Regions from separate parts of the Sphingobacterium suaedae genome, predicted to be linked through region 1. Evidence: riboswitches for the same ligand, from Rfam matches in the RefSeq annotation. Region 1 holds a riboswitch; each other region holds the start of a gene.
What was found. Region 1 has a riboswitch for S-adenosylmethionine ahead of metE (5-methyltetrahydropteroyltriglutamate--homocysteine S-methyltransferase). Riboswitches for the same ligand answer to the same signal wherever they lie in the genome.
Positions count from the first base shown of each region.

Region 1 (4,356 bases):
ATGCTATATAGAATGGATTTGCTGATCAATAGGTTAGCGTTTTTTTTGTCACAATATGTAGAATTTCTACAGCGGTAACCGTGAAAGCGTGAATTTCAAAAAAAGAAATAGAAAATATTTTCCTTACTCCAGTGTATATGTTGCAGAACACTTGGCTGTTTCCTCGACCCGGCATGCTACGAGTTTAACGGGGTGTCCTTCGAGCGCTGCGGGACCAATATCTTCGACAAGATATCGGGCAATATGTTCTGCTGTTGGATTAAAGGGGACGATAACTAGGCTGTTTCCTGCGATTTCGTTCAGCTGAGGTAAAAGTTCATCTTTTTCCCAAATTAGAAATTTGTGATCGAAATGATCTTCGAGCCATTGACATAACGTGGATTTGATGACAGAAAAATCTACTACCCTGCCAATTGAATCCAACCGATCTGCCACAACGGTAAAATGTATACGATAATTGTGGCCATGTAGAAAACGGCATTTGCCTTCATGACCCACGACACGATGACCGCAGGAAATATCGTGATAACGCTCAACAACAATCATAAGGCAAAGATAAAAATAGATTTTGATTGTATAATCCAAAAAAGCATGTTCGTTTTAACATGCTTTTTTGGAGGTATCTACGATCGTTGAAGGAGACGACCCGGAAACTGACCGACGTTTTCCAATGTCAGTTGTTGCATCACCTGATAGAGTTGTGCTTTGAACATGCTGATCGTGTGGTCACCCCCATCGTCGCCTAATGCGCCTACGCCATACATAAACGGTCTACCCATGAAGTTGAAATCGGATCCAACCGCATGTGCTCTTGCTAAATCTACCCCTGATCGGATGCCGCCATCAAGCATAATCTTAACTTTTTCCTTATACACCGGATTGCTGGCCAAATGGATGAGTGAATTGATGGAAGATTCCCCCGCATCAATTTGTCGGCCACCATGGTTCGAAACAATGACGCCATCTACGCCGATTCCGATCGCTGCTTGCATGTCTTCATCTGTGGTAATACCTTTTAATACAAGAGGACCATTCCAAATATCGCGTATGGCTTTGACTTTTTCTACATTGACTTTGCCAGTGAACGTCCGATTCATAAATTGGCCCAACTGAGAAAGATCTAAACCTTTTTCCATGTAAGGTTTCAGTGTCGCAAACGAAGGGATTCCGTGCTGTAAGGTTTTTATTCCCCAAGTTGGCCGTATCATGGCTTGTATGATATTCGAGATATTCATCTTGGGCGGCATAGACAAGCCGCTTTTTATTTCTCGATAACGAAGTCCAAACGAAGGGACATCTACAAGAACAACTAATACAGGACATTCTACATCTTTTAGTCGGCGTAAGATATCATCGCGTAAACGATCTTCCGTGGGATGGTAGAGTTGAAACCAAGCTTTTCCGTCAGACACCTTGGCTATGCGTTCGATGCTGCTTGTGGAAACAGTGCTTAGTGTATAAGGAATATCGTGCTTCGCAGCAGCCTTTGCCAAAATTTCGGGTGCATTGGGCCACATTAGACCCTGCAAACCGATAGGTGAAATACCAAATGGCGCGCTATATCGACGACCGAATAATTCGACAGACATGTCAATGTCGCCCGCAACGTGAAGATATTGAGGTTTTAAAAAAATATCGTCGAAATCACTCTCGTTTTTTGCAAGGTTAAACTCTTCATTTGCTCCGCCTTCCAAGTAATCGAATGCAAATTTGGGAATTCGGGATTTGGCCTTCGTCTTCAAATCAGCCACAGAGGGGTATTTTGGATTATATCGATACAAGATTTTCTTACTCATGTAAATCAGTGTTTAAATACAGGTGCCGAAGATACATACTATTCATGAAAATACCATCCTGTACAGGTAGGTACGCCAACTGCTAAAAATATTTTTGGGAAATCCGATAGTTATCCTTATCTTAGTCCCGCTTATAGAGAAAGGCCGAGGGAATAGACCCGCTGAAGCCTTAGCAACCTGTCACTGGACAAGGTGCTACATTCTACTCCAAACGTAATGAAATGGAGAAAGATAAGCTGAGATCACTAATCCTAGTGTCCTTCTCTCCAAGCAGCAATAAGGAAAGAATATTTAACAAGTAAACATTTATGTTATTAACAAACAATTTAGGTTACCCACGTGTGGGAGCGTTCCGCGAATTGAAAAAAGCCAATGAAGCATATTGGGCTAAGAAAATCAGCGCGGACGAATTATTGCAAGCTGGACTTAAAATCCGGGAGGGCAACTGGAAAACTCAAAAGGATGCAGGTATTGACCTAATCCCTTCCAACGACTTTTCATTTTATGATCAGGTTTTGGACTTGTCGTTGACGGTAGGTGCTATTCCTGAGCGCTACCATTCACTATTGAATAAAATTGATCGTCAGTATAATCTCGATTTGTATTACGCGATGGCACGTGGTTTCCAAGAAGAAGGCGTAGACGTTACGGCTATGGAAATGACAAAATGGTTTGATACCAATTATCACTACATCGTTCCTGAATTTACGAAAGATCAAACATTTAAGTTGACTTCGGAAAAATTCTTAAACGAATACAACGAAGCAAAATCGTTAGGCATCGAAACAAAACCTGTTTTAATTGGCCCGATTACCTATTTATTACTAGGAAAAGAAAAAGAAGCTGGTTTTAGCCGTATCGATTTAATCGACAACTTGCTACCGGTTTATGAAGAAATTTTGACTAAGTTGGCGGCAGCAGGAGCACAATATGTGCAGATTGATGAGCCTTACTTAGCATTGGATATCGACGATGCAACACGCGCTTTATACGGAAGCGTTTTCGAAAAGTTAGCTGCGGCAGCTCCAAGTGTCAAACTGATCGTTGCTACTTATTTCGAAGCGCTTCGCGACAATGAGGAAATTGCGCTCAAACTGCCGGTTCATGCATTGCACCTGGATCTCGTGCGTGGAGAAGATCAACTGGATACGATATTATCTAAAGTTCCTACTTCCCTTACCCTTTCCTTGGGTGTGGTAGAAGGTCGAAATATTTGGAAAAATGATTATGAAAAATCATTAGCAAAAATTAAGCAAGCAGTCGATGTTTTGGGTGCGGATCGCGTATGGGTCGCTCCATCGTCTTCTTTACTTCATGTTCCTTTTGATCTGGATAATGAAGATAACGAAGAGTCGTTGCCGGCAGAAGTGAAAAACTGGTTAGCCTTTGCCAAGCAGAAATTGGCAGAAGTCAAAGACTTAGCCATCTTGGCGGATGGTCATGTTGATGCGAACACAGCGGAACGGTTTGAGGCAAACAAAGCTGCTGCGGAAAGTCGGCGGACATCTCCTTTAATTCATAAACCAGAAGTAAAAGAACGTGTAAACAACATCACCGATGATGATGCGAAACGTACTTCTCCTTTTGCCTCTCGTAAAGCAGCACAACAAGCTAAATTCAACTTGCCGGCGTTCGCTACAACAACAATCGGTTCTTTCCCGCAAACGAAAGACGTGCGTAAGTGGAGAGCAGACTTGAAAAAAGGAGCGATCTCACAAGATGAATACGATAAAGAAATCGCTGAAGAAACGGAGAGAACCATCCGTTTACAGGAGGATCTGGATATTGACGTGTTGGTACATGGTGAATTCGAACGTAATGATATGGTCGAGTATTTCGGCGAGCAGTTGGCAGGTTATGCCTTTACAAAAAACGGATGGGTTCAATCCTACGGTTCTCGATGTGTGAAACCTCCTGTGATTTATGGCGACGTCTATCGTCCTGCAGATATGACCGTCCGTTGGTCGGCTTATGCACAATCCTTGACCAACCGTCCCGTGAAGGGCATGCTTACGGGGCCTGTGACCATCTTGCAATGGTCGTTCGTTCGTAATGATCAGCCCCGTTCGACTACAACATATCAAATAGCTTTAGCGATCTTGGACGAAGTACAAGCATTGGAAAAAGCAGGTATTAAGATTATCCAGATCGATGAGCCCGCTATTCGCGAAGGACTTCCATTGCGTAAATCTGATCAGCAAGATTACCTAAATTGGGCCGTTCGTGCCTTCCGCGTATCTTCTTCTAACGTCGACGATGATACACAAATCCATACACATATGTGTTACTCCGAGTTTAACGATATCATTCAGGATATCGCTGCTATGGACGCGGATGTTATAACGATTGAAACATCGCGTTCGCAGATGGAGCTACTTGACGCATTTGCCGGCGATTTTAAATATCCGAATGATATTGGCCCAGGCGTCTATGACATCCACTCTCCGCGCGTCCCAAGTACCGAGGAGATGGTGCATCTATTACGTAAAGCGAAAGCAGTCGTTCCTGCAGAGCAGTTATGGGTAAACCCAGATTGTGGTTTGAAGACACGGGCTTGGCC
Region 1 is NZ_JBHULR010000021.1:287,778-292,133, reverse strand. Features, by position in the region: gene ACFSR5_RS20535 (6-pyruvoyl trahydropterin synthase family protein) at 124-546, opposite strand; gene ACFSR5_RS20530 (alpha-hydroxy acid oxidase) at 624-1,796, opposite strand; SAM riboswitch class I at 1,925-2,034, shown strand; gene metE (5-methyltetrahydropteroyltriglutamate--homocysteine S-methyltransferase) at 2,105-4,356, shown strand, end outside.

Region 2 (4,356 bases), on a different contig from region 1:
GCTGTTAAGGCATGACAAACCCACACCACATTGTCTTTACGGTCGTTCAGTTCGCCATACGTGTGATAAGCAATGGTCAACTCGTCGAGCTTTGCTCCGCTTTCCAACAAAAATGCGTCTGCCGATTTATGTATTCTCAAACTCATGTGTTCCATGCATTATCCACGAAGGACGTTCTCAATTAATTTTATCAAAAGCTTGTTGTATGTCCTGTTTAATATCATCTATATGTTCTATACCAACTGATAATCGCAATTGCCCCGGGTATACGCCCGCAGCTTGTTGTGCCTCTTCAGACAATTGTTGATGGGTCGTCGCTGCTGGATGTATAATTAATGTTTTCGCGTCGCCCACATTGGCTAGGTGACTGATTAATTCCAGTGCATCAATAAATTCATCGGCCTTGCTTGCGCCGCCTTTAATCGTAAAAGATAACACAGATCCGTATCCATTTTTCAAGTATTTCTGCGCGTTTTGATGGTAAGGATGGCTTTTAAGTCCGGGATAACTGACTTTTTCAACCTGCGGATGCGCTTCTAGCCATTGCGCGATCTCCAGTGCATTGTCTATATGTCGCTGTACACGAAGGGACAACGTTTCAAGCCCTTGTACAAGTAAGAACGAATTGAATGGCGACAAGGCCGGACCGAAGTCGCGTAAGCCTTCCACACGGGCACGTATGATAAATTGTATGTTGCCAAAAGGGCCATTTGGACCAAATACATCGGCAAACACCAGTCCATGATATCCCTCAGACGGCTCCGAGAATTGTTTAAATTTGCCATTTCCCCAGTTGTAATTGCCACCATCAATAATGACACCGCCTATACTTGTCCCATGTCCACCAATCCATTTCGTAGCCGATTCAACGACGATATGAGCGCCATGTTCTAATGGCTTAAAGAGGTAGCCCCCTGCACCAAAGGTGTTGTCTACGATAAGCGGAAGATCATACTTCTTTGCCAATGCCGCAATTTTTTCGAAATCCGGAATATTGTAGCTTGGATTCCCGATAGTTTCCACATAAATTGCCTTAGTGCGTTCGTCAATTAACGGCTCAATTTGTTCGGCATCGCTATCGGCCGCAAATCGAGCCTCTATACCTAAACGCTTAAAAGATACCTTAAATTGGTTATAGGTACCACCATACAGATTTGAACCCGCCACAAAATTATCACCGCTTTCTAAGATATTCGTCAAGGCAATAAATTGTGCTGCCTGTCCCGAAGCGACAGCGAGGGCAGCGACACCACCTTCAAGCGCTGCGATTCGCTTTTCGAACGCATCGGTAGTGGGGTTCATAATACGAGTATAGATGTTTCCAAATTGCTTTAAGGCGAACAGGTTGGCTCCGTGTTCCGCATTTTCAAACACATAGGATGTTGTTTGATAAATGGGAAGAGCCCTTGAGCCTGTTGTAGGGTCAACTTCCTGACCTGCATGAACTTGCAGGGTTTCGAATTTTAAGTTTCTATTTGATGACATAGTATAGAATATTTTAAAGGTTTACTAAATAGTATATCGGTATACTCCAGGGACAAAGGGGAGGGTGGTCGTTCGGGCATAAGGCCATGGAATAGGAGGGAGTTCGTCCTACCTTGTGTGGCCGGGAACGACTAACGCATTCGCGTAGTCAAAACCATGTTCCCTGTTGTTATGCGTCTAGGGTATAAAAATGCCGTATAAGAATGTACTGTTGTAAGTGCTATCATTGTCTTATGTCATTTATATGCTCCAAAGCATTATTACTTTGGACAGGAATTGGCACCTTTTCAATGCTATTGAAGGTTGCCAGTGGGTCATCGAGCCAGTCTCTCGCCACTTCTTTATAAATCAAGACCTAGCTTTCGGAAGGTGTTGATTAGGGTACCACTATCGAAGTACTCCGCAAATATAACCGTTTTTCAATAGAATACAAATTTTATTTGGAATCCAGTTTGATAACCCGCCATGAGATTCCGTTGGGGAAGCATCATGCGGCTGTTTGAAGAAGACCATGGTATTCGCAGAACATTCCTAATAAAAAAAACCTCTTTTAATGAAGAGGCTTTCTCGTGGTGCCAGCTGGATTCGAACCAGCGACACAAGGATTTTCAGTCCTTTGCTCTACCAACTGAGCTATGGCACCTTAAGTTTTTGTTTGAAATCTGTTACTTTCAGATTTTGGTGGTGCCAGCTGGATTCGAACCAGCGACACAAGGATTTTCAGTCCTTTGCTCTACCAACTGAGCTATGGCACCTTAAGTTTTTGTTTGGAATCTGTTACTCTCAGATTTTGGTGGTGCCAGCTGGATTCGAACCAGCGACACAAGGATTTTCAGTCCTTTGCTCTACCAACTGAGCTATGGCACCGTTACAACATTGATTTCCTTTGTTGCGTTGCAAATCTAGGGTCTTTTTTTGAATTCTAAAACTTTTGTTCTAATTATTTTTAGTGCATTTTTCAACTGGTTGATTCTGATCAAGATAAAATTACATCAAATAAACACTGCACTGAGTCAAATACGCTATCTTTGCACTTCACAAAATTAGTATGAGTAAAAAAGGTAGAGTTTTGGTTGCAATGAGTGGCGGAGTAGATAGTTCAGTTGCAGCCGTTATGTTGCATGAGCAGGGCTACGAGGTCATTGGCATTACGATGAAAACTTGGGATTATGCATCCGCCGGTGGCTCTTCGAAAGAAACCGGCTGTTGCAGTCTCGATAGTATAAACGATGCTCGTTCTCTAGCCGTAGGATATGGTTTCCCTCATTATATATTGGACATACGCGACGAATTTGGTGATTATGTCATCGACAATTTTGTAGACGAATATATTGCCGGACGCACGCCAAATCCTTGTGTCCTTTGCAATACCCACATCAAATGGTCAGCATTGATGAAACGCGCGGATAAATTGGACTGTGAGTTTATTGCGACCGGACATTATGCGAATATTCGTATGCACGACAATGGTCGATACGTCATCTCTAAAGGGAGGGACGAAAATAAGGATCAATCTTATGTGCTGTGGGGCGTGTCGCAGGAAAATTTGGCCCGAACGCAGTTTCCATTAGGGAATTTTACAAAAAAAGAAATCCGCCAGATGGCCTTAGAAATGGGACAAGAGGAGCTGGCGCAAAAGTCAGAAAGTTACGAGATTTGCTTCGTCCCGGATAACGATTATCGGGCTTTCCTTCGACACAAACGACCGACGTTAGATGAAGAAATCGGACCAGGAAATTTTATTTTGGCAGATGGTACGGTGGTTGGGAAGCACATTGGGTATCCATATTTTACAATCGGACAACGTAAAGGATTGGGTATCGCATTAGGCAAACCTATGTTTGTTATTGAGATTTTACCGGAGAGCAATTCTGTCGTATTGGGAGAAGAGCACGAATTGGAAAAATCACAAGCCCTTGTGCGTGATATCAACTTAATCAAGTATGCATCACTTAGTGAACCCATGGAAGCCGTGACAAAAATTCGCTATAAGGACGCAGGGGCCCAGTCGATCCTGACGCAACGGGGAAATGTAATGCAAGTCGATTTTACACACAACGTTAAAGGTATTGCGCCCGGACAATCGGCTGTATTCTATGAAGGTAATGATCTACTGGGAGGCGGATTCCTAATGAAGTAACTGTCTTGCAGCCCGTGCATATATCGTCTGAACGATGCATTACCAGTGGCCCAATACATAAAATAAAAAGGACTGTCTTAACAGTCCTTTTTTATGAAAAAGAATCGGCTTCTTACAATTTGCCGATTTCTTGTGCTAAGTCGATGATTTTGTTGGAATACCCCCACTCGTTATCGTACCAAGAAACAACTTTGACGAAATTGTCATTCAAGGAAATACCCGCTTTAGCGTCGAAGATAGATGTACGAGCATCTCCCAAGAAATCCGAAGATACGACTTCATCTTCCGTATATCCTAAAATGCCTTTCAACTCACCTTCAGAAGCGTCTTTCATTACTTTTTTAATATCTTCGTAAGAAGCTCCTTTTTGTAAGCGAACTGTTAAATCGACAACAGAAACATCTGCTGTTGGTACACGAAGGGACATACCGGTCAATTTACCTTTCAGCTCTGGAAGAACAAGACCTACTGCTTTCGCCGCTCCTGTAGAAGAAGGTATAATGTTTTGGTAGGCTCCGCGACCACCTCTCCAGTCCTTCGCAGAAGGTCCGTCTACAGTTTTTTGCGTAGCTGTTACCGCATGTACGGTCGTCATCAAACCTTCAACAATACCAAAATTGTCGTTCAATACTTTAGCAATAGGTGCTAAACAGTTTGTGGTACAAGAAGCGTTGGAAACGATCGTGTATTCTGCTTTTAACTCTTTGTTGTTGACTCCCATAACAAAAGTA
Region 2 is NZ_JBHULR010000003.1:518,411-522,766, reverse strand. Features, by position in the region: gene ACFSR5_RS05670 (homoserine O-acetyltransferase family protein) at 1-146, opposite strand, end outside; gene ACFSR5_RS05665 (O-acetylhomoserine aminocarboxypropyltransferase/cysteine synthase family protein) at 178-1,485, opposite strand; SAM riboswitch class I at 1,723-1,835, opposite strand; tRNA gene ACFSR5_RS05660 (tRNA-Phe) at 2,056-2,128, opposite strand; tRNA gene ACFSR5_RS05655 (tRNA-Phe) at 2,165-2,240, opposite strand; tRNA gene ACFSR5_RS05650 (tRNA-Phe) at 2,277-2,352, opposite strand; gene mnmA (tRNA 2-thiouridine(34) synthase MnmA) at 2,534-3,625, shown strand; gene gap (type I glyceraldehyde-3-phosphate dehydrogenase) at 3,738-4,356, opposite strand, start outside.
Region 2: linked by a shared signal. The riboswitch ahead of ACFSR5_RS05665 (O-acetylhomoserine aminocarboxypropyltransferase/cysteine synthase family protein) and the one ahead of metE (5-methyltetrahydropteroyltriglutamate--homocysteine S-methyltransferase) in region 1 are both predicted to bind S-adenosylmethionine.

Region 3 (4,356 bases), on a different contig from region 1:
TAGGGGTCGTCGGTTCGAGCCCGATTATCCACCCAAAAAAGCTCCTCTAAAAGAGGAGCTTTTTTTGTCTATCCAATATATTTACCCAACATGCCATTAACAATTGCTATCACGGCAAACACTTCAACGAACTCCGTTACCGAGCCCCACCTCCTGCTGTCATCTTCGTGATCATAGAGCCACGGTTAGTAAAGAACAGAGCCATCTTATTGGTCTTGTTATCCCTCCTTTTAGGGCGAAAATGTGTCGGATGTCATTGTTGAGGAACCATTAAACAGTGTCCGTCCATTTTGCCGTTGATTATTGCAGCACTCGGATGCCACAATATGTCTTCGTTACAGAAAATTCTGTGGCGATGTTCAGGAACTGATTAAAGACATGAGGGTCTCATTTGTGTATGGTCCGCCAACCTATCCACCTGGTGTCCATCCAATTGCTAAAGGGTACGTAAACAGAAACTCCGGCACGAGATCGCACCGGAGTTTCAGACATATCTAACGTAAAGGATTTTTTAGATCATCTCAACGCTTCTTTTAACAAAAGAAGTCAAATCCGCCCCCTTCAGCAGTCCGCGTGATAGTAAAGCCAAATCGAACGCTTGCTTCGCCAACTTTTCGCCGTCCTCTTCGGAACTCTCCAAGATCCGTTTAACCAAGGGGTGATTTCCATTTACCGTAACTTTATAATTGTCTGGTAATGTTCCATAGAAGCCCATGCCTCCGCCCGTTTTTGCCATGTCCTTCATCCGGCGCATAAATTCATCGATGGTTACCGATACCGGCAGGTCGGCCTCGTGTAAGGCATCCACTTCCACCTTCATATCCGATCGGGAGATTGCTTTTTCAAATATCTCCGAGGCTTTCTTCGACTCCTCCTCAGACAAAGCTAGTGTTTGTTGATCGTCTTTTTGAATCAGTTTATCCACGACATCTGCATCAACACGCTTGGCCTGAACCTTCTCACCGCCCTTCTGCTCCAAATAGCTCGCAAAATGCGTATCCAACGGACCATCCAACACCAAAACATCATAACCTTTGGTTTTGACAGAAGCAATAAAGCTATCTTGTTGGGATGCATCGTTGGTATACAAATACACAATATTGCCCTCTTTGTCTACCTGAATATCTTTTACTTTCTCATAGTATTCTTTAAAGGTATAACTTTCATTCTCCGTATTTTTGAGTAGACAGAAATCATTTGCTTTCTCTGCAAATTTATCATCACTCAACATGCCGTATTTAATAAAAAGCGCAATATCATTCCACTTTTCTTCGAAGTTCTTGCGGTCGGCCTTAAAGATTTCGTTCAACTTATCTGCGACTTTCTTCGTGATGTAGTTGTTAATTTTCTTAACATTACTATCCGCTTGCAAAAAGGATCGGGAAACATTCAACGGGATATCAGGCGAGTCGATTACACCTTGTAATAACATCAGAAACTCAGGCACAATATCCTTAACCTCATCCGTAATAAATACCTGACGGGAAAACAACTGGATCTTATTACGCTGTATATCCATCTCGTTCTTTACTTTCGGGAAGTATAAGATCCCAGTTAGATTAAATGGATAATCTACATTAAGATGAATCCAGAACAGCGGTTCATCCATGGAATATGGATACAATTCTCGGTAGAAAGCCAAATAATCTTCATCTTTCAATTCGGAAGGAGCTTTCGTCCATGCCGGTGATGTATTATTAATGATGTTATCAACCTCTACTGTTTTATATTTTGGCTTACCTTCTTCGTCCTCACCGTCCGGTTCCGATTCCGATTTTGTACCAAAGCGTACCGGAACAGGTAAAAACCGAGCGTATTTATTGAGAATGTCACTCAAGCGCGCTTTACTTAAAAATTCTAGCGATTCTTCGTTTACGTGAAGAATGACGTCTGTTCCACGTGTTGTACGTGTACCTTCTGAGATCTCATAGGAAGTACTTCCATCACAAGTCCAATGTGCGGGCGTCGCTCCGTCCTGATAAGACAGGGATTCAATCTCAACCCGATCAGCCACCATAAAGGCAGAGTAAAAGCCGAGACCAAACCGTCCAATGATTTCATTCGCATCATTAGCCTCTTTAAATTTTTCCATAAACTCCGTTGCCCCGGAGAATGCAATCTGATTGATATACTTCTTGATTTCCTCAGCAGTCATACCGATACCGCGATCCGAAATCGTAATGGTCTTTGCTTCTTCATCAAAAGCAACATCGACTGTTAAATCGCCAAGTTCACCTTGAAATTGGCCTAAAGAAGATAAACGCTTGATTTTTTGAGAAGCGTCCACCGCATTGGAAACCAGCTCCCGTAGGAAAATCTCGTTGTCCGAGTAGAGGAATTTTTTGATAACCGGAAAAATATTCTCCGTATGAATCGAAATACTACCTTTTTCTTGCATATATCTACTATTTTATTTTTGCTATAATGCCGAAGGTGAGCAAGGAACATTCCAAACCCAAAATTACAGACAGGATGACAGTTTTCTGACTAACACACGGGCTTTTGCGTACATCCTGTCATTTCACGCAACGATTTACCCTTATTTTTATAAAACAGTTGTGAAAATGAATAAAATCTATTAAACTTGTAGTGTATTCAGAATTGCAGGCGCAATACCAACCGAGTGAAGACACCGCGGTGGTGAAATAATACGGGTAAAATACCAAAATAAACGTGCTAAACGCGTGTTTTAAAACCCCCAAGGATTTCTGGATACAATTTATGGTTAAACCTTTTAATTTTTAAATTGTATGTCTACAGCTATTCAACTCCCTCAACATGTTTTAGATCAGTTCCATACCTACTCCGTTTCCGAGTTGATTACCTTCAACAACGACATCGTCGAAAACAGAGGATGGGGAGCATCCCGGTCGACGTTTCGTAACGCCATATTGAAAGCGTTGGCTAAGAAGGGTATCGACTTATCTCCGATTATCTCGAAGGAAGACGGTTTTAGCGTTATCCAGATCGTAAAAGTTAAATTAGAAAACAATGCGCTGATACCACTCGCCTATGAGTAGCTCATCAACCGAACTACTGCGGAGAAAGTGCCAGCAAAGCAAATGCCCCCAACCAGTGACTGCCCATGTAATCATCGTTGGCTATATTTTTCAACGAGAAATTGACATGGGTATTCGCAAGTGGGATACAGGTATTCGCCAACTCTGGCAAAGCAGAGGAAATTCCATACAGACAATGCGCCCGGCTGAAATTTAGACCATCCAAATGCACTAACTTTCCGTCCGTACGATCGCTTACCATCGCAGGTTGAATGGCATCAATATTTGATTCAAATAGGATGGGCATAAAATCTGACAGCCAGTTTTTGTAAGCTTTTTTTGACATCAAGCGACTCATGAGGTAAGCTTCTTCTAGGCAGGGCGACAAAAAGTCGTTACCGCTCGGCTCGTATGCCAAAGCACAATTTTTGTCATTCTCATAGAAACGCATACTACTCGCTTTTATTGCATTTGCCAGATCCATATCTCCGGTCGCAGTGGCATATTCATACATTAAATTGAGGCTAAAGGCCGTATTGTCATGTTGTCCCGTTCGGATAGGATAAATTAATTTGGACAGATAGACTTGTGTCCGCTGTGACAAAACATCGACCAAAGGTTGCAAGATCGTTTTCCATCTCTGCGCGTCCACATCACGCCATGTTGCTAACTCGTGCTGTAGTTTAAACAACCAAGCCCAGCCATAAGTACGCTCAAACCCTAAATTATTTTCATCATTAAAAAATGAAAGCTCTACTGCTAGGTTTTCCGATGTGATATGCGTATTCAATAACTGCCGAACTGATCCATCCGAATCCAGTTGCGGAAATTGCTTCAGCAATCGGATGATAGACCAGTAACCATGAACTGCTGAATGCCAATCAAAGCATCCGTAGAATATAGGACGTAAAACTTTCGGACTTTTTAGATCGGCCGCACGACCAATCACCTGCCCCAACTTATTAGGGTACTCGGTAACCAAACAATGTGTAGGCAATGTAAAGATCGTCTGTGCGGTTTCTTCATTAAGTTGCAGCCTATCTGGAGACTTACCTTTACCACCGACAGGGTTATTCCCCCCCTGACAACTGAAGCCTATCGCCGATAGTGTAGTTAAGAATGTCCATATAGCGAATCGACTACAGTTTTTGAGGGAGTACTTTATTTTTCTTTGGATAGCGTGCATTTGATAAAAATAGGAACATTAATTGTTATATTCACCTTAAATTAAACTTTTTCAACTATGAATATCTCCGATTTAATTTCAGGTGGCATAGGCTCTCAAGCAATTTCTGCCATAGCAAACAAATTAGGCATCGATGAATCAAAAGCAAAATGGATAGTCGCAGCTGCCGTC
Region 3 is NZ_JBHULR010000003.1:978,754-983,109, forward strand. Features, by position in the region: tRNA gene ACFSR5_RS07690 (tRNA-His) at 1-33, shown strand, start outside; gene htpG (molecular chaperone HtpG) at 512-2,398, opposite strand; SAM-I-IV-variant riboswitch at 2,587-2,681, shown strand; gene ACFSR5_RS07700 (5-oxoprolinase) at 2,751-3,020, shown strand; gene ACFSR5_RS07705 (DUF2891 domain-containing protein) at 3,034-4,185, opposite strand; gene ACFSR5_RS07710 (DUF937 domain-containing protein) at 4,243-4,356, shown strand, end outside.
Region 3: linked by a shared signal. The riboswitch ahead of ACFSR5_RS07700 (5-oxoprolinase) and the one ahead of metE (5-methyltetrahydropteroyltriglutamate--homocysteine S-methyltransferase) in region 1 are both predicted to bind S-adenosylmethionine.

Region 4 (4,356 bases), on a different contig from region 1:
AAAATCTGGATGTTTATCACTGTACACGCGCGGAAACAACATTTCTTTATCGTATGCATATCGTGGGCTACCCGTCATCTTCTCGTAACGATCTTTGCCCTTCTTATACGTGCTTCCGTACACCACATCTACCACTTTGGCATCAAAAGTAGGGCCTTTGATGAGCGGCTCACTAATGTATTGTTCCCGACTAAGGTATCCTAAAAATGAGTACACGTTATCTGGCGCATTGTTGTTAAGCGACGGATCTGCGTGTGCACGGATGACGATCATCGCAAAAGAGGTATACCCGAACAAGACAAAACAAATACCCAAGAGTGCAGTATTCAATACAGGTTTTGATCTTTTCACACTGTAGTATATCCCCCAACCTAACGAAATGACCAACAAAAATGCAAAAATCCATATCCCTGTACCGAAATCAAAACCAAACTGATTGACGAATAGCAGTTCGAATTTCGCCGCTATACGAATCAGATATTGGATGACACCCCAAAGAATAAAGGCAAGGATACCAATTCCAATCGTTAAGGAAGCGACGATTCCCTTTGTCGATATTTTTTGGTATCTGCGGAAATAAACGATCAAGGCCAATGCAGGAATGGTCAATAAGTTCAACAAATGTACACCTATAGACAGCCCCATAATATACATAATTAACAATAGCCATCGATCTGCGTTAGGCTGATCCGCTCGTCTATCCCATTTTAAAATGAGCCAAAATACCGCGGCAGTACATAACGACGACATGGCATATACTTCAGATTCTACAGCTGAATACCAAAATGAATCTGTAAAAGCGTATGCTGCAGCACCTATCGTTCCCGCCAGCATAATCCGCGCAATGTGCCACCCGCCTGTTGCAATATTCGATTTATCGAACACTTTACGGGCCAAGGCAGTAATCGTCCAGAACAAAAACAAGATCGTCATTCCGCTACATACTGCCGATCCAGCGTTCATCCAGTACGCGATACGCGACGTATCTCCCATGGCAAGATTTGAAAACACATTCTGGATCATCAGAAATAGAGGCGCACCCGGTTGGTGAACGATCTGAAGTTTATAAGCAGATGCGATAAACTCCCCCGTATCCCACCAGCTGTTAAACTGATCTGCCGTCACCATATAAACACACGTAGCAATAAGGGCGAGAAGCCAACCGATGAGGTTATTAATCTTTTCGTAATTCATATCGTTTATTCTTGGGTAATTTGGATATTAAATTACAAACAAAATACGGGGATCCGTTCGCATTAACATTATTTAACGGGAGGCCTTTGAACCATGTACATAGCCATGGACTTGCATGAAAAAGCGGATTACGATTTATCGGCGTATCCCGCTTTTATATTTTTTTAAATTCGGACGGTGAATCGCTTATGTTAAGCTAGTCGTTCCACAATCTTCTTTGTCGGACCAGGATTACTCATGGTGTAAAAGTGCAGTACCGGTGCGCCGAACTTAATTAGCTCTTTGCATTGGTTGACCAACCATTCCTCGCCCACCTGCCTCACGTCTGCATTTGTTTTGCAAGCGTCAACAGCATCACTCAATTCCTCTGGAATGTCCAGATGGAAGATTTTAGGCAGGGTGATCAACTGCTTCTTGGTTGTCAGTGGTTTCAACCCCGGAATGATCGGTACATGAATGTCGTTATCCCTGCATTTGGTCACGAATTCCTTGTATTTTTCTACGTTAAAAAACATCTGGGTCACGATAAATTCCGCTCCCATGTCTACCTTTTTCTTTAACCATTTGAAATCGGTGTTAAAATTAGGTGCTTCAAAATGTTTCTCTGGGTATCCGGCAACACCTATACAGAAATTTGTCTTTTCTGAGCTCTCAATATCCTCATGCAAATATTTGCCATGGTTCATGTCAATGACTTGTTCCAGCAAATCAGTCGCATAGGCATGTCCGCCTGGTGTAGGAACGAAATCAGGATCGCCTTTTCTTGCATCCCCACGCAAGACTAATACATTGTCAATGCCTAGAAAATTTAAATCGATCAATGCGTTTTCTGTTTCCTCTTTGGTAAAACCACCGCAAATTAGGTGAGGCACGGCATCCACTTTGTATTTACTCATTATGGCTGCGCATATGGCAACGGTTCCTGGACGTTTTCGATAGGCAACACGTTCCAGCAAGCCACTATCATGTTGTTTATACAAATAGTCTTCCCGATGGTATGTTACGTCGATAAATGGAGGTTTGAACTCCATCAATTCGTCCATGGTTTTAAAAATACTTTGGATCCCCTGACCCTTTGCAGGCGGTAGCAACTCGAATGAAAACAAGGTTTTTCCCTTGGCGTTCTTAATATGATCTACAATTTTCATTTTTTTCTATTTAGGCTCAGAGAAAACGCACGGGGAATTGTGATTCTTCAGCTTATCTTTCTCAACCACCTTGTCGAGTAGAATGTAGCACCTTGACCATGGTCAGGTTGCTAAGGCTTCAGCGGGTCTATTCCCTCTGCCTTTCTCTATAAGCGGAGGCTAATATCGTTATTCTAATCAAGAAGTAAAAATTAAAAATCGTTTTTTGCAACCTTTAACATGGGGTAAATCGCTAATAAACAGCGGAAAATTGGAGACTTATTCTTTGTAAAGATCAATGAGACCATCCGGCAGTTCCACTTCGATGATTTCTTCCTCAGGATCTATATCCAATATCAGCTCTTCATTCAACGGAAATAACAGTTCCTTTCCATGAAAGTCCACCCTAGCTATAAATTGTTGAGGAAGTTCTTGCACGTCAATGATCTCACCAATTTCGCCTTCGTGTTCGTCAATTACCCTAAAACCGATTAAATCAGAATAACGGAAGTCGTCCGGATCACGCTCTGGCATCTTGTCCGTGGGCAAATAGGCCTTTTTTTTCACCAATCCCTGTGCTTTATCGATATGATCAACATCCGCTAGCTGGAGATAAGCCGTACTATTCTTCTGCAGTTTAATAGAATCCACGAAATAAGGCACCAACTTCTTGTTTATTTCCAGAAAAAGCACATCAAAATCGAGTTCATCGTAATCAGTGAACTCGAAAAAAAGTTGCAATTCCCCCTTCAATCCTCGGGTTTTCGTGATATAGCCTATATAAAAAGCGTCGTTCAGATTCATCCTGCAAAGTAAGAAGTAAAAAATGACAATTCAAAAAAGGCAGAGCAATGATAAGATCATGTTGTCCGCTCATCGCCCGATCAATTCGCCCAATTAAAAAAGCCGAACCTAATCGGTACGGCTTTCTTGAATCTGTATGAATAATACTTATCCTTCAGTTTCTTCTGACGCTGGAGCTTCAGTTTCTGCTTCTTCAGCAGCAGGAGCCTCCTCAACAGCAGGCGTGTTTTTAGCAACGATAGCAGCAGCTTTGTCCGCTTTTTTCTTTGCTTCTGCAGCAAGAGCAGCTTTCTTAACCTCTTCCTTCGACTGTGCTAAGCCTGATTTCTTACCTTCAATTTTTGCATCTTTACCTTCTGACCATTGTGCAAAAAGTTCTTCTGCTTTAGCTTCATCAAATGCACCTTTTTTCACACCACCTTGTAAGTGTTTTTTGTACAGTACACCTTTGTAAGAAAGGATAGCACGTGCTGTATCTGTAGGCTGTGCACCTTTATTCACCCAATCTAATGCTTTTTCAAAATCCAAAACGATTGTCGCTGGATTTGTGTTTGGATTGTAAGAACCGATACGCTCGATGAATTTACCATCACGTGGAGCACGTGAATCTGCTACTACTACGTGGTAGAAAGGCTTTCCTTTTTTACCATGTCTTTGCAATCTGATTTTAGTTGCCATGTTTTTTTTGTTTATGTATTCAACATATCCCCCGTGCCTCATGCAAGAGGGGACGCAAAGATAGCAATTTAAATCTGAAAAATAAAAACAAAAAAGAAGCTAGGTCTGTCTACCTCTGCGAGTTGCAGGCCTTCGTAGACAAACGCTCATCATTACTTACTTTATTTTTCCCCTTTTTATCGCTATTTTCAAACCATGAACGCAGTTGCTCCACTAAAAATACTAAAGGCTTCCGCTGGTTCGGGAAAAACCTTTAGCCTTACTCTCCACTATCTCACGCTGCTGCTCTCCAATGAAAACAGCTACCGGGAGATTTTAGCGGTCACCTTTACGAACAAAGCGACAGCCGAAATGAAGGAACGTATCTTGAGCGTTTTAAACGGCCTTGCCACAGGCAGTCCATCAGGGAAAATTGAAGACTTTCGGAAACTTTTACGGCAGCAATCTCCAAACTGGACGGATCAACTTATCCAAGAAAAAGCGTACCGCGTTTATCGAAAAATTCTTCACGATTATGGACATTTTACCATAAGTACCATCGACGGCTTTTCCC
Region 4 is NZ_JBHULR010000005.1:122,974-127,329, forward strand. Features, by position in the region: gene ACFSR5_RS13355 (glycosyltransferase family 117 protein) at 1-1,194, opposite strand, end outside; gene ACFSR5_RS13360 (methylenetetrahydrofolate reductase) at 1,386-2,342, opposite strand; SAM riboswitch class I at 2,392-2,497, opposite strand; gene rimM (ribosome maturation factor RimM) at 2,601-3,125, opposite strand; gene ACFSR5_RS13370 (30S ribosomal protein S16) at 3,273-3,803, opposite strand; gene ACFSR5_RS13375 (UvrD-helicase domain-containing protein) at 3,999-4,356, shown strand, end outside.
Region 4: linked by a shared signal. The riboswitch ahead of ACFSR5_RS13360 (methylenetetrahydrofolate reductase) and the one ahead of metE (5-methyltetrahydropteroyltriglutamate--homocysteine S-methyltransferase) in region 1 are both predicted to bind S-adenosylmethionine.